Regions from separate parts of the Vibrio sp. E150_018 genome, predicted to be linked through region 1. Evidence: predicted binding sites of a transcription regulator. Region 1 holds the regulator's gene; each other region holds the start of a gene.

Region 1 (2,202 bases):
CAGCAGTAGTGCGTTATTTAAACCTTGATATGAAAGCTTTGAAGAAGGTCATGATTTTCGGCTCTTTACTGCCGCTAGTGGTCTACATCTTATGGCAACTGGCCACGCTCGGTGTGGTTGATCAAGCGACATTATCTCAAGCAGGAGATGTGACAGCCTTAGTCGGTACGTTATCAAAAGTAATTCATAGCTCGGCTATTTCACAAGTGGTCTCAGTATTTGCTGATTTAGCATTAATCACCTCTTTTTTAGGTGTGAGCTTAGGATTATTTGAATTCTTAGGTGACAGCTTAAATAAAAATAAAAGCAAAGGCGGACGTGTTGGTATCGCGCTAGTGACCTTTATTCCACCACTATGCTTTGCGTTATTTTACCCGCAAGGTTTTATCATGGCTCTTGGTTATGCCGCAATTGCATTGGCGATATTGGCTATCTTACTCCCTGTCGCAATGGTGATGCGTTCTCGTACACTCAATCAAGATAAACAAGCCTTCACCGTCTCTGGCGGTACGCCAGCTCTCATGCTAACGCTAGCAGCAGGTGTGGTGATTATTGTGGTACAAATGATGATTAGTCTTGGAGTATTGCCGGCGATAGGGTAAGACCTCTTTCGATACTCGTGTTTAGGGCGCTGCGCTTCTCGAAGCTAGGAAAAACAAAAGCTTGGCTTCGGTTGCTTACCACGACACGTTACTAATCTTTTCGCTGTTATCTTTTTCGAGCTACAAGCAGCGAAGCGCCCGAGCAACGTTCTTAAATTACAAATACTAAAAAAGCCACTGAACTTACCATTCAGTGGCTTTTAATTTTTCTTACTCTACTAAACGCGGATATTAAATCTTAACGCGTTCCGTAGACTACGATAGTTTTACCGTGAGCAGAAATCAGGTTTTGCTCTTCTAGCATCTTCAAGATGCGACCAACGGTTTCACGTGAACAGCCAACAATCTGACCGATCTCTTGACGAGTGATCTTGATTTGCATACCGTCTGGGTGCGTCATTGCATCTGGTTGTTTTGCTAGATTAAGTAGCGTTTGAGCGATACGACCAGTTACGTCTAGGAATGCTAAGTCACCCACTTTTTGGCTAGTGATTTGTAGACGTTTTGCCATTTGGGCAGAAAGGCGCATCAGAATGTCTGGGTTAACTTGGATTAATTGACGGAATTTTTTAAATGAGATTTCCGCAACTTCACAAGGAGATTTTGCACGAACCCAAGCGGTACGTTCTTGGTCTTCTTCAAAAAGACCTAATTCACCAATGAAGTCACCTTGGTTCAAGTAAGACAAGATCATCTCTTTGCCTTCTTCATCCTTGATTAATACTGCCACAGACCCTTTAACAATGTAATACAGTGTTTCTGCTTTCTCACCAGCGTGAATCAAAGTACTTTTTGATGGGTACTTATGGATATGACAGTGAGATAGAAACCACTCTAATGTTGGATCTGTTTGAGGTTTACCTAGAACCATAATTTGTTACTTCCTCTACAAGGCTTGCTCAGTTTTGAGTCATTCATCCTGAGACCGGCTAAACTGGTCAAATAGAATAGGTGTTAAATGTTATTGCTGCAAGTTGTGTTGCATTAGTGTTTTTATAGTACCTCTTTCTAGATCGGATTTCTTGACTTTGAGCGGCTAACTATGGGGTTTTTCATCATTAAATTGTGTTCAAGGTCACAGACTAGTCACTAAGTGTGTTCTGAGTAACACTTTAGGCGATTTTACCTGTTTCGATTAGTTGATGAAGCAGTGGTTGAATGATTAATTCCATTGCAAAACTCATCTTGCCACCAGGTACTACGAGGGTGTTGTGACGCGACATGAAAGAGCCTTCAATCATTGATAGTAGATATGGAAAGTCGACGTTTTTAATTCCACGCAAGCGGATCACTACAAAACTCTCATCCAAACTCGGTATGCCTTTGGCATTAAGTGGATTAGAAGTATCGACGGTAGGGACGCGCTGAAAGTTGATGTGAGTACGGGAGAATTGCGGCGTGATATAATTTAAGTAGTCATCCATTGAGCGAACAATAGAGTCCATCACGGCTTCTCGTGAATGGCCGCGGTCACGAGTATCTCGGACGAATTTTTGGATCCATTCAAGGTTTACAATCGGTACCATGCCAATCAAAAAGTCCACATGCTTAGAGACATTGATATCGCCATCGACTACACCACCATGTAATCCTTCATAAA
Region 2 (2,202 bases), on a different contig from region 1:
TTTACTTTCCACTAAAGGCACACCTTTGTGAAAAATAGGTAGGCTATATTGCTGCAAAGCTTGCTCAATAGCGGGAAATAAAATTGACTTAGCTTTGGTTAATGCACCACCAAGCAATATTTTTTCTGGGCTAAATATATTTACCATAATAGCAATGCCCTTACCTAAATCTCTCCCTAGCTTCTCAATGGTTTGTTTAGCTAATTCATCACCTTCTAACGCTGCTGAGCAAATGGTTTCCATCGTAATATTATTAACCGATAATATTGTTGGCTCGCCTTGAGCAACTTTCTCGGTAACAGCACGGCACACCGCTTGGGAGGACGCGACCGTATCTAAACAACCGCGCTTGCCACACTCACATACGGCACCATCAGGATCAATTTGAATATGTCCTAACTCTCCGATGTTGCCATTACGACTGTAAACCAAACGTCCATTTAAAATCACTCCAGCCGCAACGCCTTGGTGATTACTAATGAGTAATGAATTATCAACTTCTTGAGACTGACCAAACAACATTTCTGCCAAAGCCCAAGCACAAGTATCATTTGCAATAAAAACTGGTACGCCCGTTTGAGCATAGATTGCGGGGCCTAACGCTAAATTTTTAATATTAAAATGCGGCATCTGAATCACCACACCTTCAGAGAAATTGACCAGAGCAGGTAGTGTCACTGCAATACTGGTCATCCTCTCAACTAAATGGGCATTCTGAACAAAAAAACTCTCAATTTCATTTAAGATTTGTTGTTGTAATCGATCTTGATTTGAGGCTTCTATTTCCACCTTATAATCGGTGACCACCTCTCCTCCAAGTTCGTGTAAGGCAATAATTATATAGCCCTTACCGAGTCTAATAGACAGAAACTGCCAACCAGTATTATCGGTTTGTAGCCCCACAGCAGGACGACCCCGACTAAGAGACTCTTGTACTACGGTTTCATGAATTAAGTACCCTTCCATTAATTCACGAGAAATTTTAGTAATACTGGCTGGTGCCAAGCCACTTAATTTTGACAGATCGATACGAGAGATTGGGCCAAACTGATCGATGAGTTTATATACACGACCTGTATTGACTTGCTTAATTTGATCAATATGACCAGGTTGAGCCATGTACATAAAGAACTCCTTTTGAAAAACCTGTCGCAATTTTTTTACACTGCAAACTAATTGTGAAGCACCATACAACCGTTGCGTGACAAGTATCACGCTTAAATTATAAATATTGGCTATTCTGACAGTTTTAAACACTAAATAAATTTAAAGTAAAACACACACGAATTATAGGGATAAATTTTCAAACACTATTTATTAAATAAACTCATAAAATTACACTTTAATTAATGATAACGTATAAATAATTTATATATCTGAAATGGAGTAATTCATGTCTCAACGTTTAAGACGTACCAAAATTGTCACTACCCTTGGTCCAGCCACAGACAAAGATAATGTCCTGGAAAATATCATCAAAGCTGGTGCTAATGTTGTCCGAATGAACTTCTCACATGGTTCAGCTGAGGACCATATTATTCGAGCAGAAAAAGTCCGCACGATTGCGGCAAAATTAGGCATTCATGTGGCTATTTTAGGTGACTTACAAGGCCCTAAAATTCGTGTTTCAACCTTCAAAGACGGAAAAATTCAATTAAATATTGGTGATAAATTTACACTGGATAGTGATCTTGAAAAAGGCCATGGTGACCAACATGCTGTCGGTTTAGACTATAAAGAATTACCAAAAGATGTGGGGCCTGGTGATATTCTTTTACTTGATGATGGTCGTGTCCAACTTAAAGTAACCAGTGTCGATGGCAATAAAGTACATACCGAAGTCACCGTTGCTGGCCCTCTTTCAAATAATAAGGGTATCAATAAAAAAGGTGGTGGTTTATCCGCTGATGCCTTAACTGACAAAGACAAACAAGACATTATCACGGCTGCAAAAATCAAAGTAGACTACCTTGCTATCTCTTTCCCACGCAATGGCGAAGATATGCATTATGCCCGTCGCTTAGCGCGTGACGCTGGTCTTGAAGCCAAATTAGTCGCCAAAGTTGAGCGTGCCGAAACCGTTATTAGCGAAGAAAGCATGGATGATATTATCTTAGCGTCTGATGTCGTGATGGTAGCTCGTGGTGACCTAGGAGTAGAAATTGGTGATGCAGAGCTCGTTGGTGTGCAAAAACAACTGAT
Region 3 (2,202 bases), on a different contig from region 1:
TTACTAGAAAGAATATAAAGAGAAAGTCATGACAATACCAATTGAACAGCTCAAATCCATCATGCAACAGTTACGTGATCCTGAAAATGGTTGTCCTTGGGATAAAAAGCAAACTTTTGATTCTATTGTGCCTCACACCATCGAAGAAACTTATGAAGTGGCGGATGCGATCCTCAATCAAGATTGGAAAAACCTACAAGAAGAGCTAGGTGACTTGTTGTTTCAAGTGATTTTCTACAGTCAGTTGGCCAGCGAGCAACAACTATTTGATTTCGAAGATGTGGTGAAAGGGGTGAACGAGAAACTCATACGTCGCCATCCTCATGTTTTTGCAGATGAAAATATTGAGACAGAAGATGAACTGAATGCGCGTTGGGAACAAGAGAAGCAAAACGAAAAATTACAGCAAGGCAAAGTAGAGGAAAGTATTCTAGACTCTATACCAAAAGCATTACCAGCTTTATCACGAGCTAATAAATTACAGCAAAAATGCGCTAAATACGGCTTTGATTGGGGCACCTTAGGTCCTGTCGTTGATAAGGTTCACGAGGAAATCGATGAGGTCATGGAAGAAGCCTTACAAGTTGATAAAAATGAGCTGCGCATTGAAGAAGAGCTTGGCGACTTAATGTTTGCGACGGTCAATTTAGTTAGGCATCTAGGCAAAGACCCTGAAGTGGCTTTGGCTAAAGCAAACCATAAATTTGAGCGCCGTTTTCGTGGGGTAGAATCTATTATCTATGGACAAGGTAAAGAATTGATGGATTGCTCTTTACAAGAACTTGATATTCAGTGGGAAAATGTAAAATTAGCAGAAAAAAGAATATAACCAATACTTTTTATGCTTATTAATTGTTTTATATAGAGATTATTTATCTGTAATACGAGGCTTCCCTTGCGGAGATAGCTAAATTGATTTGAAGCAAGAAATAAATTAATCGAGTGTGATAGATTTCACGTTGTAGCGGAAAAGGGGTTCTGGTATATTTTCATCCCGTCCAGAAGAAATCCATTTCCCTCATTCAACCAATTTCAGGTTAAGCATGACGACAAATTACATTTTTGTTACTGGTGGGGTCGTATCCTCTCTAGGTAAAGGTATTGCAGCAGCATCACTTGCAGCGATTTTAGAAGCTCGTGGTCTTAAAGTGACCATGATGAAACTAGATCCATACATCAACGTGGATCCAGGCACAATGAGCCCGATTCAACATGGTGAAGTATTCGTTACTGAAGATGGCGCTGAAACCGATCTCGATCTTGGTCACTACGAACGCTTTATTCGTACCAAGATGAGTAAACGTAATAACTTTACGGCAGGTCGTGTTTACGAAGATGTTCTACGTAAAGAACGTCGCGGTGACTATCTAGGTGCAACCATTCAGGTTATTCCTCATATCACAAATTCAATCAAAGACCGCATTATTGCTGGCTCTGAAGGTCACGATATCGCGATCGTTGAAATTGGTGGTACGGTAGGTGATATTGAGTCTCTACCATTTATGGAAGCCATTCGTCAGTTAGCAGTTGAAGTTGGTCGTGAGAATGCATTATTCATGCACTTAACTTTAGTTCCTTACCTTGCAGCAGCAGGTGAAGTGAAAACTAAGCCAACCCAGCACTCTGTAAAAGAATTACTTTCTATTGGTATTCAACCAGATATTTTAGTTTGTCGTAGTGATCGTATCATTCCGGCTAACGAACGTAAGAAAATTGCACTATTCTGTAATGTGCAAGAAAAAGCCGTGATCTCAATGAAAGATGTGGATTCTATTTATAAGATCCCACAACTGATTCGTGCGCAAGGCTTAGATGACTTAGTGTGTACTCGTTTTGGTATTAGTGCTCCTGAAGCCGACTTGACCGAATGGGAACAAGTGATTTACGAAGAAGCAAATCCAACCGGTGAAGTGACTATCGGTATGGTTGGTAAATACACTGAATTACCAGATGCATACAAATCGGTTAACGAGGCATTAAAACATGCAGGCTTGAAAAATCGTCTAAGTGTTAACATTAAGTATATTGATTCTCAAGATCTTGAATCTAAAGGTGTTGAGTTACTTGAAGGCATCGATGCGATTTTAGTTCCTGGTGGCTTTGGTGACCGTGGTGTTGAAGGTAAAATTCTTGCCGCTCAGTATGCTCGTGAAAACAAAATTCCATATTTAGGTATTTGCTTAGGTATGCAAGTGGCACTTA

Evidence for each region. Region 1 encodes CRP, which controls carbon source genes, mostly activating them, when cyclic AMP is high. Its sites were predicted from a motif close to TGTGANNNNNNTCACA; they were not measured.
Region 2: the regulator CRP is predicted to act here: its motif matches at 1,201-1,216, upstream of mlc (sugar metabolism global transcriptional regulator Mlc).
Region 3: the regulator CRP is predicted to act here: its motif matches at 944-959, upstream of ACE3G9_RS03985 (CTP synthase).

Annotation. Positions count from the first base shown of each region.
Region 1 is NZ_JBHGNY010000006.1:153,637-155,838, forward strand. It holds gene ACE3G9_RS08580 (aromatic amino acid transport family protein) at 1-602, shown strand, start outside; gene crp (cAMP-activated global transcriptional regulator CRP) at 841-1,473, opposite strand; gene ACE3G9_RS08590 (phosphoribulokinase) at 1,715-2,202, opposite strand, start outside.
Region 2 is NZ_JBHGNY010000009.1:104,257-106,458, forward strand. It holds gene mlc (sugar metabolism global transcriptional regulator Mlc) at 1-1,125, opposite strand, end outside; gene pyk (pyruvate kinase) at 1,394-2,202, shown strand, end outside.
Region 3 is NZ_JBHGNY010000002.1:277,174-279,375, forward strand. It holds gene mazG (nucleoside triphosphate pyrophosphohydrolase) at 29-829, shown strand; gene ACE3G9_RS03985 (CTP synthase) at 1,044-2,202, shown strand, end outside.